DNA from 3 places in the Ornithinimicrobium flavum genome. Region 3 is predicted to be linked to each of the others. Evidence: predicted binding sites of a transcription regulator. Region 3 holds the regulator's gene; each other region holds the start of a gene.

Region 1 (7,207 bases), 1.2 Mb from region 3:
CCTTCTTCCTGCGTCTCGCCGGGCCGCTGGCGGCACCGGGCGAGATCGGCGCACGGCAGATGGGGCAGGCGCTGCGCGCGGGCGTGGACGGCATCGTGGCACGGGGCAAGGCGGAACGTGGCGACAAGACGATGTACGACGCCTTCGCCCCGGCGCTGGAGGCCTACGAGCAGGCCGCCGCCGAGGGCCGGGGCCTCTCCGACTGCCTGACGGCGGCTGCCGGGGCAGCCCGCGAGGGACGGGACGCGACGGAGCAGATGATCGCGCGCAAGGGCCGGGCGTCCTACCTGGGCGAGCGCAGCGCGGGCCACCTCGACCCCGGGGCGACGAGCGCGACGCTGCTGCTCGAGGCCGCGGCGCAGGCGCTGCGCTGAGGACGCCGGTGCCGCGCTGTCCTGAGCCCGCGCCCCGGGGAGCTGCGTGATCTCCTTCGTGGTGGTCTCCACAGCCGTGCCCTCGGTGAGGCGGCTCGTGAGCTGGCCGCCGGGATGACCCCGGCCGTGGGCGGACCGCACGTGGAGGTGGCGGCGGGGCTGGCCGACGGCACGCACGGCACCGACGCGAGCGCCGTGTCGCAGGCCCTCCTGCGTGCCGACGAGGCGTCCGGGGGGGACGGCACCCTGGTCCTGGTCGATCTCGGCAGCGCGGTCCTGGCCACCGAGATGGCGCTCGAGCTCGTGGGGACGGACGTGGCCGCACGGGTCCGTCTCAGCGCGGCGCCGCTCGTGGAGGGACTGGTCGTCGCGGTGGTGACCGCGACCGGCGGGGGCGACCTGCAGACCTGTGCGGAGCACGCGGAGCGGGCGCTCACCGCCAAGGCCGTGCACCTGACGCCGGTGGGGGACGGCGCTGTCGGTGCCGGCGGCGCCGGCGGTGGGCCGGGGGGCGACCTCGGCGTGCCGGGCGGTGCGGCCTCCCGGGGGTCGGCGGGGGTCCTCGACGGGGCCGACGGCTGGGTGTCGGCGGAGCTCTCCGTGGTCGGGGAGCACGGCCTGCACGCCCGCCCGGCGGCGCGGATCGTGGCGACCCTGGGTGAGCACCCGGCGGAGACCCAGCTGAGGCTGACCAACCGCACCTCGGGGCGCGGACCGGTCGACGGGCGCAGCATCACCGCGGTCGCCACCCTCGACGCCCGCCGGGGGCACGTGGTGGTCGCCGAGGCCCGGGGGCCCGGTGCCCAGGAGCTGCTGGACTCCCTGGAGGAGCTCGCGGCGTCCGCCTTCGGCGACCTGCCCCCCGTGGGCGCGGAGCCAACGGCCGACCTCGAGGTGCCCGTCCCGGCCTCCGTCTCCACCGAGCCGGGGGTGGCCGGCACCGGTCTCGAGGCGGCGGTCGGGCCTGCCATCATCCCGCGCGCCGTCCTGGAGCTGAGCGAGCTGGAGGCGGGTGACCCCGAGGAGGAGCAGCGGGCCGTCGATGAGGCCGTGGCCGAGGCCGTCGACCGCCTGGCCCAGCTGGAGGAGCGGGCCCAGAGGCACCTCGGCCACGGGGAGGCCGAGGTCTTCGCCGCGCACGCGATCATGCTCCGGGACCCCGAGCTGCAGGAGGACGTCTCGGCGCGCATCAGGGGCGGGGCAGCGGCAGCCGTGGCCTGGCGCGACGCCGTCGCCGGCATCGCCGAGGCGTTCGGCGAGCTCCCGGACGCCTACCAGCGGGAGCGGGCCACCGACGTGCGGAGCGTGGGTGACCGGGTCCTGCGCATCCTGCGCGGGGCGGAGGAGCCGGAGGCCGTCGGGCGGGGCGTGCTGGTGGTCGACGACCTGGACCCGGCCCTGGCCATCTCCCTGGACGCGGAGTCGGTGCTCGGGGTCGTCACGCGCTCCGGCAGCGGGCTCGGCCACGGGGTCCTCATCGCCCGCTCACGAGGTGTTCCCGTCCTCACCGGCGTGGGGTCCGGGGCCGACGTCCCCGAGGGCACCGTCCTGGCCTTCGACGTCCGCAGCCGCCGGCTGGAGGTCGATCCGCCACCGGAGGTGCGGGCCGCCTTCGAGCGGGTGCTGGAGCGCCGACGGTCGGTGCGGGCCCGGGCCCTCGCCGACGCGCACCTGCCGGCGCTCACCCGCGACGGCACGCGGATCACGGTCCGGGCGAACGCCTCCTCGCTGGCCGTGGCCCGGCTGGGGGCCGGTCTGGGGGCCGAGGGCTGCGGGCTCGTCCGGACCGAGGCGGTCTTCTCCCGGTGGACCGAGGCGCCGAGCGTGCGGGAGCAGGTGGACGCCTACGAGGCGATCGCGACCGCCTACCACCCCTATCCCGTGACCTTCCGGTCCTGGGACGTCGGCGGGGACAAGACCCTGCCGTTCCTGCGGGCCAAGCCCGAGGAGAACCCCTTCCTAGGGGTTCGCGGGCTGCGGGCGTTCCGGGAGGACCCCCCTCCTGCTCGACCAGCTCGAGGCGATCTGCACGGTGGCGACCCGGCACCGCGTCACGGTGACCTTCCCGATGGTCACCACCCGGGAGGACGTGGACTGGGCCCGGGAGCGCCTGGGGGAGGCCGCGGCCCGCGGTGGTCACCGGGGGATCCCGCCCGGTCTGGGCGTGGGGATCATGGCCGAGGTGCCGGCCGTGGCCCTGCGCGCTGACCGGGTGGCAGAAGGCCTGGATGTGCTCTCGATCGGCAGCAACGACCTGAGCCAGTACACCCTGGCGGCCGAACGCGGCAACCCCCGGGTCGCCCCGTGGTCGGACCCCCTCGACCCCTCCGTGCTGCAGCTCATCAGGCAGGTCTGCGACCGGGCGCCGGAGGGGGTCGTCGTGAGCCTGTGCGGGGAGATGGCGGCCGACCCGGACGTGGCGGCGCTCCTGGTCGGCCTGGGGGTCCGGGAGATCAGCTCGACGGCGGCCTCGGTGCCGACGGTGAAGGCGCGGCTGCGTGCGGCGACCCTGACCCAGCTCCAGGAGCTCGCGACGGCCGCGGAGGCGTGCGGGGGAGCGGCGGAGGTGCGGGCGCTGCTGGACCGGTCCGTCTAGGGCCCGCTCAGCGCACCCCGCGCGGGCGGAACTGGATGCTGATCCGCGGGCCCACGGGGGTGCTGGTCTTGGGGACGCAATGGTCCCAGGTCCGCTGGCAGCTGCCGCCCATGACCAGCAGGTCGCCGTGGCCCAGCACGTGGCGCAGGCTGGCACCGCCGCCCCGGGGGCGCAGCAGCAACGCCCTGGGCGCCCCCAGCGACACGATCGCCACCATGGTGTTGTGCTCGGCGGCCCGGCCGAACCGGTCGCCGTGCCAGGCGACGCTGTCGCGCCCGTCGCGATAGAGGCACATGCCGGCCGTGGCGAAGGGCTCGCCCAGCTCGCCCGCGTAGTGGTCGGACAGGGTGGTCCGCGCCTGCTCGAGGACGGGGTCGGGCAGCGGCTCCGCCTCCCGGTAGAACCGCAGCAGCCGCGGCGTCGTCACCTGCTTGTCCCACATGGTGCGCTGCTCCCCGCGCCACTGGACACCGGCCGGTCCGCCGAGGGCGAGCCGGGTGAACAGCTCGTCCGACCCCGTGACCCACCCCGGCCGGACGTCGATCCACGCTCCGTGGTCCAGCACGGTGCGTCGCACCGCGCTCCCCAGGCTGCGCAGCCCGACCTCCTCGACCTGGTCCAGCAGCGACCCCTGCAGCATCATACCGACAAGGATAGAACACCTGTCCACGATCGCGCCACCACCGGACGCGCGTTTCTGACAGTTGTCCACAGCCCCCTCCCGACCGGACGCGCGTTCGTGACGGTTGTCCACAGGTCCGGTCGAGGAAACAGGGGGGTATGTGGCAGGAACGCGCGTCCGGTGTGGCAGGAACGCGCGTCCGGTCGCGTGGGGGAGAATGGTCGGCATGCCCACCTATCGCGAAGCAGCCATCGTGCTGCGGACGCACAAGCTGGGCGAGGCAGACCGGATCGTCACGCTGCTCACCCGTGGCCGGGGCAAGGTGCGGGCTGTCGCCAAGGGGGTGCGGCGGACCAGGAGCAAGTTCGGCGCGCGGCTGGAGCCGGGAATGGTCGTGGACGTCCAGTGCTACGAGGGCCGCAACCTGGACACCGTCACCCAGGCCGACGGGCTCGCGCCCTACGGCGAGGCGATCGCCCGTGACTACCCAGCCTTCACCGCGGCCAACGTCATGCTCGAGACGTGCGACCAGCTCACCGAGGAGGGTCAGCCCGCGACCCAGCACTTCCGCCTGCTCGCCGGGGGGCTCGCCGCCCTGGCCGGGGGTGAGCACGACCCGCGCCTGGTCCTGGACTCCTACCTCATCCGGGCGCTGGCCATCGGGGGGTGGCGGGCCAGCTTCGTGGACTGCGCCCGCTGCGGCATGACCGGGCCGCACCGCGCCTTCCACGTCCCCTCGGGAGGGGCGGTCTGCCCGGTATGCCGTCCGGCCGGGTCCACCGCGCCCGCCCCCGAGACCTTCGCCCTCCTCGCGGCCCTGTTCAGCGGCGACTGGGGCGTCGCCGACGCGAGCCAGGGACGCCACCGGCACGAGGCGAGCGGGTTGGTGGCGGCCTACCTCCAGTGGCACCTCGAGCGCGGGGTGCGCTCGCTCCGGCACGTCGAGAGGACCTCCTAGCCATGGCCGCCCCCCGCCCGACGCAGCGCCCGACCCCGCACCCGTCGGGGGCACGCCCGCCCGCGGTGCCGCTGGACCTCGTCCCCCGGCACGTCGCCATCGTCATGGACGGCAACGGCCGGTGGGCCAACCAGCGAGGGCTGCGCCGGACCCAGGGGCACGAGGCGGGGGAGGCCTCGCTCCTGGACGTCATCGCCGGCGGGATCGAGATCGGGGTCCGGTGCATCAGCGCCTACGCCTTCTCCACCGAGAACTGGCGCCGCAGCCCCGACGAGGTCCGCTTCCTCATGGGCTTCAACCGTGACGTCATCCACCGCCGCCGCGACGAGCTCGACTCCTGGGGGGTGCGCGTCGTGTGGTCGGGCCGGACGCCCCGGCTCTGGCGCTCGGTGATCTCCGAGCTGCGTGACGCCGAGGAGCGCACCCGGGACAACGACGTCATCACGCTGAACTTCTGCGTCAACTACGGAGGCCGGGCCGAGCTCGCGGACGCGGTGCGGGCGATCGGCGAGGACGTCCGGGCCGGACGGCTCAACCCCCGCGGGATCGACGAGCGCACCATCGGGCGCTACCTCTACCACCCGGAGGTGCCGGACGTCGACCTGTTCGTGCGGTCCTCGGGGGAGCAGCGGACGTCCAACTTCCTGCTCTGGCAGAGCGCCTACGCCGAGATGGTCTTCCAGGACGTCCTCTGGCCCGACTACGACCGGCGCCACCTCTGGGCCGCGATCGAGCAGTACGCGTCGAGGGACCGGCGCTACGGCGGGGCGGTGGACACCCCGACGAGCTGATCGGGCAGGTCGCGGGTCAGGTCGTCCCGCAGGCGGAGCACACGCCGAAGACCTCCAGCGTGTGCTCGACCTGGGTGAAGCCGTGCTCGGCGGCGACCGTGTCCGCCCACCGCTCCACGGCGGGCCCGTCGATCTCCACGGTCCGGCCGCACACCCGGCAGACCAGGTGGTGGTGGTGGCCGCGGGAGCAGCGGCGGTAGACCGCCTCCCCCTCGTCCGTGCGCAGGGTGTCCACCTCGCCGGCGGCGGCGAGCGAGGCCAGGGTGCGGTAGACGGTGGCCAGGCCCACCTTGGCCCCGCCCTCCCGCAGCTGCGCGTGGAGCTCCTGGGCGCTGGTGAAGTCCTCCCGCTCGCCCAGCTGCTCCATGACCGCGAGCTGCTGCCGGGTGGGTCGTCGGGTCGTCGGTCTCATCGGCTCGCCTCCGTGCGCACGGGCGTCTCGTCGGGGGTATGCGGATGCTCACCGTGCTCGTCGTAGTGACCCTCGTGGGCGGCGTGCCGGTGCCCGTCGTGCAGGTAGTCGACGTGGTCCTCGTGGAGGACGGCCTCGTGGCCGCACCCGGGCCCGTGCTCGTGCAGGTGCCGCTCGGCGTGCCGGTGCCGCGCGGCGGCGACGGCACGCCGCACCCAGCTGGCGGTCGCGGCGAGCACGAAGATCCCGATCGACATGAGCACGATGGTCCCGCCGGTGGCGGTGTCGGCGGAGTAGGAGAGGGCCACCCCGCCGACCGCGGCGACCACGCCCAGCACCAGCGCCCACCAGGCCGCCGACCGGAAACTGCGGGCGAACTGCTGGGAGGCGGCGTTCGGCAGGATCATCAGGGCGCTGATGAGGAGCAGCCCGATGACCCGCATGGACACGACCACCGTGACCGCGGTGAGCACGGCCAGCAGGATGTTGAGGCCCAGCACCGGCAGGCCCGAGGCCCGGGCGTGCTCCTCGTCCCCCGCGACGGCGAAGAAGCGCTCCCGCAGCACCCAGGTGATGCCGACGATGAGGACGGACAGGACGGCGAAGACGAGCACGTCCTCCCGAGAGGTGGTGGTGATCGAGCCGAAGAGGAAGCCGGTGAGGTTCGTCGTCTGCGACCCGTCGGCCCTGTTGATGATGACCACGCCGGCCGCGATGCCCCCGTAGAACATCAGCGCCAGGGCGAGATCCCCCGACGTGCGGCCGCGGGCCCGCACCAGCTCGATGGCGACGGCGGCCAGGACGGCCGCGACGAGCGCGGTCCAGACCGGGTTGTTCTGCGTGACGACGCCGACGGCCACCCCCGCGAGGGCCACGTGACCCAGGCCGTCCCCGATGAGGGAGAGCCGCCGCTGGACGAGGAAGATCCCGACCAGGGGGGCGGCGAGGCCGACGCACAGGGCGGCCAGCAGGGCGTTGCGCATGAACTCCAGCGACAGCATCTCGCTCACGCCGCACCCCCGCGCCGGGAGGCCCGTGCCAGGCCGGCCTGGTGGTCGGCGTACGCCTCCGGGGGGCCGTCGAAGGCCAGCCGTCCGAGGTCCACCTCGAGGATGCGGTCCACCACCCCGCGGAGCGCGCTCAGCTCGTGCGTGACGACGAGCATGGTGGTGCCGGTCTCCCCGAGCCGTTGCAGGACCCCCGCGAGGACGGCCTGGCTGGCCCGGTCCACCCCGGCGGTCGGCTCGTCCATGACGAGGACCTCGGGACGCACGACCAGGGCCCGGGCGATGAGCACCCGCCGCTGCTGCCCCCCGGACAGCGTCTCGATGTCGAACCTGGCCCGGTCGCCCAGCCCCACCGCCTCCAGGGCCTCCTGCACCGCCGTGCGGTCGGCCCGACGCGCGGGGCGCCACCAGGGGCGGGTGGCGAGCAGCCCGGTCCCGACGACCTCG
Region 2 (7,207 bases), 1.2 Mb from region 3:
GAAGTCGGAGTCGACCCACATCCCCTTCCGGTCCTGGGTCGACCGCCCAGCCTGCCGCACCGCCTCGCCGAAGGCGTGCACCTTCTCGACGTCGGCCCGCTCGACGATCTCCTCGACGACCCGCCGGGCCTCCGCCTCGGTGTCCCGCACGACGGCGAAGCCGTTGAGGCCGAAGCGGACGTCGTCCTCCCGACCATGGCGGGCGGCCCGCGCGCGGACGTCCACGACCTGCTCCCGGACGCCCTCGACAGAGTTGCCGTTCATGAAGTAGACGTCCGAGAGCCGGCCGGCCATCTCGCGGGCGGCGCTGGAGTTGCCGCCCTGGAAGACCTCGGGGGCGCGGGACGGGGCGGGGCGGAAGACGGCTTCCCGGGTGCGGTAGAAGTCGCCGCGGAAGGTGAAGGGCTCCTCCGCCCACAGACCCCGGAGCACCTCGATGAACTCCTCGGCCCGCCGGTAGCGCTCCTCGTGCTCGAGCCAGTCCAGGCCGAGCCGGGTGTACTCGTCCTTGAACCAGCCGGACACCACGTTGAGCGCCAGCCGGCCGCCGTGCAGCTCCTGGGCCGTGGCGGCGAGCTTGGCCAGGATGTGGGGCGGCCACTGGCCCGGGTGGACGGCGGCGATGACGCGCAGGCGCTCGGTGCGGCCGAGCAGCCCCAGGGAGAAGCTCACCGACTCGTGCTGGGCGTCGGCGCCGTAGCTGGCCAGGTAGCGCACCTGGGTCAGGGCGTAGTCGAAGCCGACCCGCTCGGCGGTGCGGGCCACGTCGATGTTGTAGGCGGGTCCGTGGTCGGTGCGCTGCTCCACGGTGGAGACGACCAGGCCCCCGGAGACGTTGGGCACCCAGTAGGCGAAGGACAGCGGCTGGTCGTGAACGGACATCTCAGGCTCCGATCTGGTGCGGGGCGGCGAAGCGCCCGGCGTGGTGAAGGAGGGTGTGCTGGGCGGGGGAGGCCACGGAGGTGGTGTGCACCCGGGCGATGGCCACGAAGGAGTCCCCGGCGTCGACGAGGTCGGTCAGGGTGGTGACCAGCCGGGCGTTGACGTCGTGGAGGCGGGGCAGGCCGTCCTGCCAGCCCCAGGTGCCGTCCTCGACGAAGCGTCGGGTGCGGTCGGCGGCGAACCGCGCGGCCACGACGTCCTGGTGGGAGGCGAGGAGGTGCAGGGCGGCTCGTCGGCTGCGGGCCAGGGTGACCAGGGACGAGGAGGTCTTGGCGACGTTGAAGCTCACCAGCGGCGGGTCGAGGCTGACCGAGACGACGGAGATGGCGGTGAAGCCCACCGGATCGGCGTCGTCGGCGGCGGCCGAGGTGATGACCCAGGTGCTGGCGGTGGGGCGCCGGAAGAGGCTGCGCAGGTCGGCGGGGGGTGGATGCAGGGCGGTGACGGACATAACGGTTCTCCAGAAGAATCTTCGGGTATGCGGCAGCGGCCGAGGTGGACGTCGGCGGCGGGGAGGGGGAGGTCGGAGGCGGCGGTCAGCGCAGACAGGCGGCCTGGGCGCGAACCGCCCAGGGCATCAGCCGCATCGCTTCCGGAGAACGCATGGCAGGACTAGATCACAGATTCTTCGGATATGTCAAACATGGCACCGTGGTGTCAGGCGCCGACGACCATCCACCGGTCGCCCCGGGATCGCCCCCAGAGCAGGGCGGCACGCACCGCCATGAAGCCGGTGAAGGCGACCCACAGCCAGACCAGGCCGGTCGCGCCGGTGACGCCCGACAGGACCACGCCGAGCACCATCGGGACGTAGGCGAGCGTGGCGATCGTCTGGGCCCCGGCCAGCCAGCGGGTGTCGCCCGCCCCGATGAGGACGCCGTCGAGGATGAACGCGATCCCGGCGACCGGCTGCCCCACGGCGACGACGAGGAGGGCGGCGGCCAGGGCGGTCCGCACGTCCGGGTCCTGGCTGAAGCCGAGCGGCACGACGCGGTGCAGCGCGACGATGAGGACGGTGAGGATCACCCCGAACCACACCGACCACCGCACCATGAGCGCGGTCGTCTCCCGGGTGCTCGCGACGTCCCCGGCGCCCAGCGAGCGCCCGGTCAGGGCCTGCGCGGCGATCGCCAGCGCGTCCAGGGCGAAGGCCAGGGCCGTCCACACGGTCATCGCGACCTGGTGGGCGGCCAGCGGGGCGTCCCCCAGCCCGGCCGCGGCCCAGGTGGTGAGCAGCAGGGCCGCCCGCAGCGCGACCGTCCGCACGATGAGGGGCACCCCGTCCAGGGCCGCCCGCAGCACGCCCGCGTGGTGCAGGGTGAGGGTCGCGCCCAGCCGTCGGGCCCCCCGCACGACGACCAGGACCAGGCCGATCGCCATACCCGTCTGGGCCACGACCGTCCCGATCGCGGCGCCGGCGATGCCCCAGCCCACCCCGTGCACGAGGAGGAGGGAGAGGACGGCGTTGCCGGTGAAGCCGGCGACCGCGGCGACCAGCGGGGTCCGGGTGTCCTGCAGCCCCCGGAGCACCCCGGTGGTGGCCAGCACGACGAGCATGGGCGGGATGCCGAGCGCGGACCAGCGCAGGTAGGTCACCGCCTCGGTGACGACCTCGGGGCTGGCGCCGAAGAGCTCCACGAGCGGCTGGGCGGCGAGCAGGACGACGAGGGTGCCGACGGCACCCAGCAGGAGGGCCAGCCAGATGCCGTCCACCCCCGCGCTGACCGCGCCGCGCTCGTCCCCGGGCCGAGGCGGCGGGCCACGACGGCGGTGGTGCCGTAGGCCAGGAAGATGAAGAGGTTGACCGCCGTGAGCAGGACGGCGCTGGCCACGCCCAGCCCGGCGAGGGCCGATGTGCCGAGGTGGCCCACGATGGCCGAGTCGGCCAGGAGGAAGAGCGGCTCGGCGATGAGAGCGAGGAAGGCCGGCACCGCGAGGCGCAGGATCTCCCGCGCCGGAGCAGGATGCCGTGGGCCCGGCTCTGTCTCCGCCCCCGGCTCTGCCCCCTCGTCCTCGTCCGCCGTCACGCGGGTCAGTGTCTCAGCCGCCCGGGGAGGCGGGTGGGACCCGGGTGGTGCCGTGGACGAAACTTCTTCCCGTCCACAGCCTGTGTGTCGCGTCCACACTGGTCAGAGGCCTGATGTGACGCAAGTTCCCGCTGAGTCCACATCGTTGTCCACAGGCCTGCCGCGCGTGGCGTGGGAGCGTCCACCGTCCGTGCACACGTGGTCCACACCTCGTCCACAGGGGATGGCTGCACGGTCGTCAAGGAGGACGTACGGTGGGGTGTCCCGCGCCCGGGGGAGGCCGTCCCGAGGCTCTCCGAGCGCCGGCGAGGGTGTGTCGGTGGCCGGTGGTGTCATGCGAACAGGCGTCCGACGAGCGTGAGGGAGCAGGGTATGGCACTGAGCGAGATGGAGGTCTACGGACCGCCGCAGGAGGGGCCGTCCGGGGGTCCGGAGGACCGGCTGCCGCCGCAGGACGTCGCGGCGGAGCAGAGCGCCCTGGGCTCGATGATGCTCTCCAAGGATGCGATCGCCGAGTGCTCGGAGATCGTCACGGCGCAGGACTTCTACCGCCCGGCCCACGAGCGCATCTACGAGGCCTGCGTCGACCTCTACTCGCGGGGCGAGCCCGTGGATGCGATCACGGTCGCCGACGAGCTGACCAAGCGCGGCGACCTGCAGCGCATCGGAGGCTCGGCCTACCTCCACCAGCTCATCGCGGCGGTGCCGACCGCGGCGAACGCCTCGTTCTACGCCGAGATCGTCGCCGAGCGGGCGGTGCTGCGCCGGTTGGTGGACGCCGGCACGCGCATCGTGCAGATCGGCTACGCCGGGGGTGACGTCGAGGACGTCGTCAACCAGGCCCAGGCCGAGGTCTACGCCGTGGCCGACAAGCGCGGTGGTGACGACTACCACCCGCTGTCCGACCTGATCGAGCCGACCCTGGACGAGATCGAGCACGCCGCCGGTCAGTCGGGGGACATGACGGGGGTGCCCACCGGCTTCACCGACCTGGACGAGCTGACCAACGGCCTGCACCCGGGGCAGATGATCATCGTCGCGGCGAGGCCAGCTGTGGGCAAGTCGACCTTCGCTTTGGACATCGCGCGGGCGGCCGCGATCAAGGCCAACATGCCCACCGTCGTCTTCAGCCTGGAGATGAGCCGCACGGAGATCACGATGCGTCTGCTCTCGGCCGAGTCCGAGATCGCGCTGCAGAACATGCGCAAGGGCAACATGCGCGACCGGGACTGGACCAAGCTGGCCGAGACGCAGGGCCGCATCACCAACGCGCCCCTCTTCATCGACGACAGCCCCAACATGTCGTTGATGGAGATCCGCGCCAAGTGCCGCCGGCTCAAGCAGCGGCACAACCTCAAGCTGGTGATCGTCGACTACCTGCAGCTCATGAGCTCGGGCAAGCGCGTCGAGTCCCGCCAGCAGGAGGTCGCCGAGTTCTCCCGTGCGCTGAAGCTGCTCGCCAAGGAGCTCGAGGTCCCGCTCATCGCGCTCTCCCAGCTCAACCGTGGCCCGGAGCAGCGGACGGACAAGAAGCCGCAGATGAGCGACCTGAGGGAGTCGGGTTGTCTGACGGCGGACACCCGGGTCCTGAGGGCCGACACCGGGGCCGAGGTGACGATGGGTGAGCTCCACCGGACGGGTGAACGGGACGTGCCGGTCTGGTCGCTGGACGACTCCCTGCGCTACGTACGGAGGCACCTGACCCACGTCTTCCCGACGGGCACCAAGCCGGTGTTCCGCCTGACGCTCACCTCCGGCAAGACGGTCCGCGCGACGGAGAACCACCCCTTCCTGACCTATGACGGGTGGCGTCCGCTGGGTGACCTGCGCCCCGGCGACCGGCTCGCTGTCCCGCGGCACGTGCCGGCGCCGGAGACGCACCAGCCCTGGACGGAGGACGACCGCGTCGTTCTGCTGGCCCACATGCTGGGGGACGGTTCGATGGTGCGACGCCAAGCTCTCCGGTACGCCTCGGTCGACGAGGAGAACCTCCGTGCGGTGTCTCAGGCTGCGCTCTCCTTCGGTGTCGTGGCCGTCCGCGACGACCACCCCGCTGCCCGCTGCACCAGCCTGCGTCTCCGGGCTCCGTTCCCGCTCGCTCGGGGACGGAGGCACCCGATCGTGGCCTGGCTGGACGAGCTGGGTGTCTTCGGCCTGCGCAGCCACGAGAAGTTCGTCCCCGAGTCGTTGTTCCACGCGTCCAAGCGGCAGATCGCCCTCTTCCTGCACCACCTCTGGGCCACCGACGGCTCGGTCACGGTGAACAGGGCGCAGAACGGGGGGCGGATCTACTACGCGACGACGAGTCGGCGACTGGCCGACGACGTCTCGCAGCTCCTGCTGCGCTTCGGGATCAGCACCCGCCTCAGGACGGTGCGAAAGGAGGGCTACCGCAACGGCTACACCCTGGACATCTCGGGCGCCGACAGCCAGCGTCGCTTCCTGCAGGAGATCGGTGTGTTCGGGGGCCGGTCGGCCTCTGCCGCCCAACTCCTGGGGATCATCCGGGACCGCCAGGGGAACACCAACGTGGACACCGTGCCGCCGCAGGTCTGGGACGACGTGCGGCAGGTCATCGTGGACAAGGGCATGACGGCGCGTCAGTTCCAGAAGGAGCTGGGGATGTCGTCCTGCGGATCCGCGCTGTCCAACAGCGCCCCCTCCCGCGAGCGTCTCAGGCGGGTCGCCGCTGTCCTCGACAGCGCCGAGCTGGAGCTTTTCGCCGTGAACGACGTCTTCTGGGACGAGGTTGCGAGCATCGAGCTGGACGGCGTCGAGGAGGTCTACGACGCCACCGTCCTGGGCAATCACAACTTCGTGGCCAACGGCATCGCCGTCCACAACTCCATCGAGCAGGACGCCGACGTCGTCATCCTGCTGCACCGGGAGTCGCTCTACGAACGGGAGTCACCTCGCGAGGGGGAGGCGGACGTCATCGTGGCGAAGCACCGCAACGGCCCTACGGACACCGTCGTCGTCGCGTTCCAGGGTCACTACAGCAAGTTCACCAACATGGCCAGCAACTTCTGACCGAGCCCTCGATGTCGAGATGTTGTCGAGATGCAGTGAAGATTGCACGATCGTGAGGGGTCGATCTTGCGCGACTGTCGCTCAAACCGACGATCCGCGCAAAGTAGGGCCACACGCCAGGGGGGCGCGTGGTTCACCTCCCACGTGGTCCGCATTGGCGGAGGCGCCAGGCTGGGGCCCCTGACAACGGAGCGGAGCGACGCATCGGAGGCGCTGCAGTCACCGTTATTGGTACAGTCAGTGCTGTATAGTTCAGCGCGTGCTGACCATTGCTTCTCGTCTGGATGTGATGAACCGGCTGGGCCGGGCGCTGGCGGATCCCACCCGGTCACGGCTTCTCCTGGTGCTGCTTGAGCGGCCTGCCTACCCGGCGGAGTTGGCGCGCGACCTTGGCCTGACGCGCTCGAACGTGTCCAACCATCTGACCTGCCTGCGAGACTGCGGCATCGTGGTCGCCGAGCTCGAAGGCCGCCGCACACGCTATGAGATCGCGGATCCGCACCTGGCGCGGGCGCTGACCGCGCTGGTCGAGGTTGCCCTCGCAGTGGACGAGAACGCCCCGTGTCTCGATCCGGCTTGCTCGATCGCCAGATGTTGCGCCGCCGAGGCTGGCGCATGATCCTGTCCTCGGTCCTGCAGGCGATCGGCCTGTTCATCGCGACCAACATCGACGACATCATCGTGCTCTCGCTGTTCTTCGCGCGCGGCGCAGGACAGTCCGGAACCACGGCCCGGATCGTGCTGGGCCAGTACCTGGGGTTCGCGGGCATCCTTGGCGCGGCAGTGCTCGTCACCCTGGGCGCGGACGCGTTCCTGCCCTCGGCAGTCATCCCGTACTTCGGACTCATCCCGTTGGTCTTGGGTCTGTGGGCCGCATGGGAGGCCTGGCGCGGGAACGACGACGATGGTGACGATGCCAAGGTCACCGGCAAGAACGTCGCCGTCTGGACGGTCGCGGGGGTCACCTTCGCCAACGGTGGGGACAACATCGGCGTCTACGTCCCGGTCTTCCTCAGCGTGGGACCGGCGGCCGTGGTGGCTTACTGCATCGTCTTCCTCGGGCTGGTCGCGGTCCTTGTCATGCTGGCCAAGTTCGTGGCCACCCGCCCCCGATCGCCGAAGTCCTTGAGCGGTGGGAGCACATCCTGTTCCCCATCGTCCTCATCGGACTGGGCATCGCCATCTTGGTCAGTGGCGGAGCCTTCGGC
Region 3 (7,207 bases):
ACGCGACCGCCATACCCCTTGCGGCGCAGGTGATCTGCGCTCCGGTGATCGTGCTGCTCCAGGGAAGCATCACCACGGTCGCCGTCCTGGCGAACCTGCTCTCGGCACCGCTCGTGGCGCCCACCACGATCCTGGGGGTGGTCTCCGCCTGCCTCGCCCCCCTGTCCGTGACCACGGCCCGGTGGGTGGCCTGGCTGGCCGCCGTGCCCGCCTGGCTCATCGGGCGCATCGCGCGCGTGTGCGCGCAGCTGCCCTACGGCACGGTCGACTGGGTGGACGGCGTCGCCGGGGCGTGGTTGCTGGCCGTGCTGACGGTGGCGGCGCTCGTGACCGCGCCGTGGTGGCGGCATCAGCTCGGGCGGCGGCCGTGGTGGGTCGTGGCCCTCGGGGGCGGACTCGTCGCCTGGGTGTGGCCGGCGCCGACCCTGCAGGGGTGGCCACCGCCCGGGTGGGTCGTCGTCGGGTGCGACGTGGGCCAGGGCGACGCCTTCGTGATCCGCACCGGTCCTGCGCGCGCGGTGCTCGTCGACACGGGCCCGGAGCCGGACCCCGTCGCAGCGTGCCTGCGGGACCTGGGTGTGCGCCACGTGGACCTGCTCGTGCTGAGCCACTTCCACGCCGACCACGTGGGTGGGGTCCCGGGGGTGCTGGCGGCCACGGACGTCGCTACCGCCTTCGTCAGCCCCGTCCGGGAGCCACCGGAGGTCGCCGCACGGACGGCGGCGCAGCTGGAGGCGGCCGGCGTGCCGGTGGACGCGGTGGGAGCGGGGGTGCGGGTGCGCATCGACGACGTGGTCGTGGAGGTGCTCGGTCCCGGCGACCGTCCGGTCGTGGGAGGGTCGGCGGCCAACAACGGCAGCGTCGTCCTGGACGTGGACGCCGCCGGCACACGCATCCTGCTCACCGGCGACCTCGAGCCGGAGGGCGCCCGCCCGGTGCGGGACCGCGTGCGGGGTCGGGACTACGACATCCTCAAGGTCGCCCACCACGGCTCGGCCGCCCAGGACGACCGCCTGGTGCGCGACGCCCGGGCGGAGGTCGCGCTCATCGGGGTGGGGGCGGAGAACACGTTCGGGCATCCTGCGCCGAGCGCGCTGAGCCTGCTGAGGGAGAGTGGTGCGCTGGTCCTGAGGACGGACACCGACGGTGCCGTGGCCGTCTCCCGGGACGAGCGGGGCAGGCTCCTGGTGCACCGGCGGGACGGGTGAGGATGGTGTCCGCGCCGGGTGGACCCAGCACCCGTCACCCGCACCCGACCCTGAACGGTCAGTCCCCGGCGGCCCCCGCGGACCCGAGGGACAGCGAGCCCGCGGGCTCGATCGGGACGCACCCGTGACCGCCCAGCTCGCGTGCGCTGGAGCACAGGGCGTCCAGCGCCGCCCCGACCGCGGGCACGCGCTGCAGGTCGGGCGTCGTGACGACCTGGACGATCCGGCGCGAGGGCGGAGAGACCGGACGGGTGACCACGTCCGGGTGCGAGACGGTGCTGAGGATGAGCTGGGGCACCAGTGCCACCCCGAGTCCCGCCGCCACCAGGCCGAGGACGGCCACGTAGTCCTCGGTCTCGAAGGTGACGTCCGGGTCGAAGCCGGCGTCGTGGGCCAGGGTGAGCAGGTGGCCCCGGCAGCGGGGGCAGCCCGCGATCCACCGGTCGGCCGAGAGGTCGGACAGGTCGACCTCGTCCTGGTCGGCCAACGGGTGGTCCTTCGGCAGGGCCAGCATGACGGGGTCGGTCAGCACGTCCATCACGACCAGGCCGTTGAGGTCGTCCTCGCCGCGTCCAGGGTCGTTGCCCTCGTAGGAGAAGGCCACCGCGAGGTCGACCCCGCCGGCGCGGATCGCCGCCAGCGACTCCGGGGGCTCGGCCTCGGAGAACTGCACCGTCACCGCCGGGTGGCTCTGCCGCAGCCTTGCCAGCGCGCGAGGCACCAAGGTGGCCGAGGAGGACGGGAAGGCCATGAGCCGCACCCGCCCGGCCTGCAGCCCGGCGATGGCGCTGACCTCGGCCTCGGCCTCGGCCAGCCGGTCCAGGATCTCCCCGGCCCGGCGGGCCAGCAGCTGCCCGGCCTCGGTCAGCCGGACCGTGCGCCCGATCCGCTCGACCAGGGCCGTCCCGGCCCGCTGCTCGAGCCTGCGCACCATCTGGGACACGGCCGGCTGGGTGTAGCCGAGCGCCTGGGCAGCGGCGGTGAACGAGCCCTCCTCGGCGATGGCCCGCATGACCCGCAGCCCTGCAGCGTCGAACATGCCTCCCACCCTAGTCGGGACGGCTCCGGCGGGCCCGGGCCCCGCAGCCCGGCAGGCGTGGACGGCATACTGACGCCGTGAAGGGTGCGGTGACCGGGCGGTGCGCAGGGACGGTGGACGGGTGAGCACGGGGGAGGGGCGGGCGCCCGCGGGCGGCGTCCGTCGGCACGTCCTGGGCCAGGAGCTGCGGGCGGCCGTGCCGCACCACCGGCTCCAGCCGCCGGTCCTGGACGGGCCCGTCGACCCCGGGCTCACCATGCCCCCGCCGGTCGAGGTCGACGACCACGGGTATGCCGTGCTCCGTGACCTGGTCGCCGGGGGCGGCGTGGTCGCCCTGACGGGGGCCGGGATGTCGACGGCGTCGGGGATCCCCGACTATCGCGGCCCGGACGGGCAGCGGCGCGTCACGCCGATGCAGCATGCCGAGTTCGTCGGGTCGTCGGAGGCACGCCGGCGCTACTGGGCCCGCGCCTTCGCCGGCTGGGAGAGGTTCGTCGCGGCGAGGCCGAACCTCGCCCACCGGTGCGTCGCCCGGCTGGAGCGCGCAGGGCTGGTGGACCATGTCATCACCCAGAACGTCGACGGCCTGCACCAGGAGGCCGGGTCGAGGCGGGTCCTGGAGCTGCACGGCTCGCTCGCGCGGGTCGAGTGCCTGGACTGCAGCGAGCGGACCACCCGGGAGCAGGTCCACGCCTGGCTCACCGAGGCGAACCCCGGGTTCCTGCGCCGGGCCAGCGACCCCGCTCAGGTTCGTCCGGACGGTGACGTGGCCCTGCCGGAGGCGTTGGTCGGTTCCTTCCGCGCGCCCCGGTGCCTCGTGTGCGGCGGGGACGTCCTCAAGCCGGACGTCGTCTTCTTCGGGGGGTCGGTGGACAAGCCGGTCGTCGCCCACGCCTTCGACCTGCTGGGACAGGCGCGGCTGCTGCTGGTGCTGGGCTCCTCGCTGCGGGTCATGAGCGGCTACCGCTTCGTGCGCCGGGCGGCTCGGGAGGGCATCCCGGTGGCCGTCGTCACCCGGGGCGACACGCGTGGGGAGGGTGAGCCGACGGTGCAGCTGGACGCCCTCCTGGGGGACGTCCTGCCGCGGCTCGTTGCCGATGTGACGCGTGGGGTCGAGGAGCCGCACCCCTGAGGGTGGGGGTGCCGTTTCATCGGGCCAGTGCCCGGGGACCTTTGCTTGACTCGATGAGCACGCCCGGTCCCCGCGACCGGGGTATCCGACTGATGGAGGAGCGCACGTGAGCATCACCCAGGAGCAGATCAACGACCTCTACGACGCCGAGGTCGTGACCCAGGACGACGACAACCTCGGTGGGGTCGGTGAGGTGTACCTCGACGACCAGACCGGCGAGCCGTCGTGGATCTCGGTCAAGACGGGCTGGTTCGGTGCCCGGCAGAGCCTGGTCCCTCTGCAGGACGCGGACCTCTCCGGCGGGCGGATCCGTGTCCCGCACACCAAGGACACCATCAAGAACGCGCCGAACGTCGACGCGGACCAGCACCTGTCGGAGGAGGAGCAGGACGAGCTCTTCCGCTACTACAGCGGGGCGGGTGTCGACACGAGCCGCTACGGCGCCGACGGGTTGGACGACCGTCGCGACGTGACCGAGGCCGACCCGGCCGTCGCCGGCGGCTTCAGCGCCGGGGGCGCCGACAGTGACCTGGACCGCGACCGAGGGACGCTGGCGGACACCGACCGCGACTCGGACGTGGACCGCGACCGCGGAGCGGGGCTCGGCGGGGACCGTGACCTGGACGTCGACCGGGACCGCGGTGCCGAGCTCGGTGGGGGTGTGGGCCGCGAGCGTGAGGGGTCCATGACCCTGCACGAGGAGCAGGTGGACGTCGGGACCGAGCGCGTCGAGACGGGGAGGGTGCGGCTGCGCAAGCACGTCGTGACCGACCAGGAGACCGTCACCGTGCCGGTGCAGCGTGAGGAGTTCGAGGTCGTCCGGGAGCCGGTGGCCGGTGAGGACGCCCGGGACGGCGCTCGGCTGGGTGAGGACGAGGCTGAGGTCACGCTGCACGAGGAGCGCCCTGTCGTGGACAAGGACGTGGTCGCCACCGAGCGCGTCGGCCTGGAGAAGCAGACCGTCACCGACGAGCAGCAGGTCGTCACCGACGTCTCGCACGAGGAGGTCGACGTCGACCGGGACACCACGGGAGACGCCGGGATCGCTGACGGTGGACCCCGCCAGGGGGACTGGGACGGCGACGGCGTGCGTGGCGAGGGCCTGGACCTGGACGGTGACAACCGCCGCGGCTGAGCCCCGCTGATCCTGCCCGACGGCCGCGTCCACCCCGGTGGAGGCGGCCGTCGGCGTCGGCGACCCAGGGCCTGAGGTGCACGTCTTGCAGCAGCGGCAGGGGGTGTGGTGTGATCCTCGGCGGCACGGGTGGTCTCCCGGGCGCCGGCATGGAGGTGGCCGTGATCACGCAGGAACAGCTCAACGCGCTCTACGACGCGGACGTGGTGGACCAGGACGGCGAGAAGGTCGGCGCGCTGGACCAGGTCTACATCGACAACGCCACGGGCGACCCTGCCTGGCTGACCGTCCGGACCGGGTGGATCGCCGGTCGCCGGTGCTTCTGCCCCCTGTCCAACGCCGAGATCGTCGACGCGCAGATCCGTCTGGCCTACACCGTCGAGATGATCAAGGGTGCTCCTGACATCCCCGTCGACCGGCACCTGACGGAGGACGAGGAGGAGCAGCTCCTGGAGTACTACTCCGTCGACGAGGGCCCCGCGCCCTCGGCCTGAGCAGCCCACCCGGCCCTCGCGCGGCCGTCGTCCCCCACCTCCGGCCGGCGGTATGACGTTGCCGCATGGCGACGCCGCCCCCGGCTGAGGATGGAGGATGCCGGGGGCGGCGTCGCGGTCGGTGGGCCGGCGGGCCGGCGGGGAGGAGAGGTCAGACGCGTCGCAGGACGGCCGTGACCTTGCCGAGGATGACGGCGTGGTCGCCGTCGATCGGCTCGTAGGCGGGGTTGTGGGGGATGAGCCAGGTCTTGCCGTTGGTGTTGCGGAACGTCTTCACCGTGGCCTCGTTGTCCAGCATCGCCGCCACGATGTCGCCGTTCACGGCCGTCGGCTGACGACGCACCACCACCCAGTCACCGTCGCAGATGGCGGCGTCCACCATCGAGTCGCCCACCACGTTGAGCAGGAAGAGCTCGCCGTCGCCGACGAGCTGCCGGGGCAGCGGGAAGACGTCCTCCACGGCCTCCTCCGCCAGGATCGGTCCACCGGCGGCGATCCGGCCCACGAGCGGGACGTAGGACGGGCGGGGGCGGGAGTCACCGATCCCCGTCTCGTCGTAGGTCGTCTCGGTCGTGGGGCTCACCGTGCCCCCGTCGGTGTCACCGCGGCGGTAGCCGTGCCCCTCTGCGCCGGGGTTGACGACCTCGATGGCACGAGGACGGTGCGGGTCGCGCCGCAGGAAACCCTTGCGCTCGAGCATCTTCAGCTGGTGCGCCACCGAGCTGGGGGAGGTCAGGCCCACCGCGTCACCGATCTCGCGCAGGCTGGGCGGGTAGCCCCGGGCGTCGACCGAGTCGCGGATGACGTCGAGGACGCGCCGCTGCCGGTTGGTGAGCGTCGCCCCACCGTCCCGGTCGGGCATCTCGTGAATCGTGGCCATGCTCTCCATCCCCTCGTCCGATGCTGCACCGGTCGTCCGGAGGTGCCCGGCCGGCCAGGCTGCCCGGGCATCAGCCCAGGTCAGCGGGTCTGTCGGTGGCGGGTGATTGTGTCACCGACATGAGCACAGCCTACGTGAGCAGCCCTGGCCGGACAAACATCTGTTCGGTCGGCGTGTCGACAACGTCGGACATCCGTGCTATCAATAGGACAGACGTCCGATCGGACACACGTCCGAGCCGGACCTCCCTGAGGAAGGTGACCAGCATGAGCACTGCGACCCTCGACCACCCGGTCCTGGCCCTGCCGGCCGCGCTGCGCCCCGGCGCGCGGCGCGCCGCCCGAGCCACCTGCGGCTCGTGGAGCCGTCGGCGCCGACGGCCTCGCGGACGACCCGCCGTCGGGCGCTGCGCATCACGCGTCGAGGGCGGCTGGCCCTGACGAGCAGCCTGACCCTCGTGGTGGCCCTCGTCGTCGCCTCCGTCATCGGCCTTTTGGGGCCCGCGGGAGCGACGACCTCGGTGGTCGTCGAGCCCGGCATGACCCTGTCTCAGATCGCGGCCGAGCAGCTGCCGGACGTCCCGCTGAGCCGGGCGATCGTCGACATCCAGCAGGCCAACAGGTTGTCGACGACGTCCATCGCGGCGGGTCAGGAGCTGGTGATCCCGTCCCGCTGAGCCGGATCGCCGTCTCCGAGGACCGTCAGCCGGCGCGCCCGTCCTCCGGCGCGGCAGCAGGGGGGCCGTCCGCGTCGCCGCCCTGCGGGGCCTGCTCCCCCGGCTGGGTGTCGCCTGCCGTGGAGTGCACGGCGTCCCACACGACGGGCAGCTGCTCGGAGGGGATGAAGTATCCGGCGATGTGCGGGTCGAACATCAGGCCCGCGATGCCCGACTCCTGGTAGACCTGGGCCGACTCCACGATCTCGGACGGGGGCAGCGCGATCGCCCTCAGATCGTCCTCCTCGCGGATCATGCCGTTCTCCACCGCGAAGTGCCGGGCTCGCTCGGCCGTCGTGAAGGTCAGCAGCATGAGCTGGTCCTGGATCACCGCGGCGGCGGGTGACTCCTGGCCCTCGTCGCCGACCGCGATGAACCACCAGTGCCCCAGATCCATGGTCAGCCGCCACAGGGCGGTCATGCCGACGCGGTCCTCCGGCCCGGTGACGCGGGCCGCGAGCAGGTCGGTCTGGCTCGCCTCCACGCCGTCGTCGCCCGCCTTTGCGTCGTCGCCGGTGGTCCGAGCGCCGCGGGGCGCGGCCTGCCCGGCCCCGGGGTCGTCCGCGCGGCTGGGGCCCTGCCCCTCGTAGATCGAGTCCTCCGG

The links. Region 3 encodes LexA, which represses DNA repair genes until DNA is damaged. Its sites were predicted from a motif close to TCGAACANNTGTTCGA; they were not measured.
Region 1: the regulator LexA is predicted to act here: its motif matches at 3,696-3,711, upstream of E3Z34_RS10895 (alpha-ketoglutarate-dependent dioxygenase AlkB).
Region 2: the regulator LexA is predicted to act here: its motif matches at 3,306-3,321, upstream of E3Z34_RS17240 (replicative DNA helicase).

The regions. Positions count from the first base shown of each region.
Region 1 covers NZ_CP038213.1:2,320,581-2,327,787, reverse strand. Annotated here, with positions in the region: gene dhaL (dihydroxyacetone kinase subunit DhaL) at 1-374, shown strand, start outside; partial or broken gene E3Z34_RS10905 (phosphoenolpyruvate-utilizing N-terminal domain-containing protein) at 489-2,306, shown strand; gene E3Z34_RS19510 (putative PEP-binding protein) at 2,407-2,970, shown strand; gene E3Z34_RS10895 (alpha-ketoglutarate-dependent dioxygenase AlkB) at 2,978-3,613, opposite strand; gene recO (DNA repair protein RecO) at 3,819-4,550, shown strand; gene E3Z34_RS10885 (isoprenyl transferase) at 4,553-5,341, shown strand; gene E3Z34_RS10880 (Fur family transcriptional regulator) at 5,358-5,753, opposite strand; gene E3Z34_RS10875 (metal ABC transporter permease) at 5,750-6,763, opposite strand; gene E3Z34_RS10870 (metal ABC transporter ATP-binding protein) at 6,760-7,207, opposite strand, start outside.
Region 2 covers NZ_CP038213.1:3,642,710-3,649,916, reverse strand. Annotated here, with positions in the region: gene sfnG (dimethylsulfone monooxygenase SfnG) at 1-882, opposite strand, end outside; gene E3Z34_RS17250 (flavin reductase family protein) at 884-1,393, opposite strand; gene E3Z34_RS17245 (MATE family efflux transporter) at 1,600-2,646, opposite strand; gene E3Z34_RS20000 (MATE family efflux transporter) at 2,535-2,969, opposite strand; gene E3Z34_RS17240 (replicative DNA helicase) at 3,342-5,999, shown strand; gene cmtR (Cd(II)/Pb(II)-sensing metalloregulatory transcriptional regulator CmtR) at 6,259-6,618, shown strand; partial or broken gene E3Z34_RS17230 (cadmium resistance transporter) at 6,615-7,207, shown strand, end outside.
Region 3 covers NZ_CP038213.1:1,081,956-1,089,162, forward strand. Annotated here, with positions in the region: gene E3Z34_RS05070 (ComEC/Rec2 family competence protein) at 1-1,208, shown strand, start outside; gene E3Z34_RS05075 (LysR family transcriptional regulator) at 1,267-2,247, opposite strand; gene E3Z34_RS05080 (Sir2 family NAD-dependent protein deacetylase) at 2,369-3,379, shown strand; gene E3Z34_RS05085 (DUF2382 domain-containing protein) at 3,486-4,514, shown strand; gene E3Z34_RS05090 (PRC-barrel domain-containing protein) at 4,676-5,008, shown strand; gene lexA (transcriptional repressor LexA) at 5,160-5,888, opposite strand; gene E3Z34_RS17615 (hypothetical protein) at 6,155-6,328, shown strand; gene E3Z34_RS05100 (LysM peptidoglycan-binding domain-containing protein) at 6,346-6,564, shown strand; gene E3Z34_RS05105 (hypothetical protein) at 6,590-7,207, opposite strand, start outside.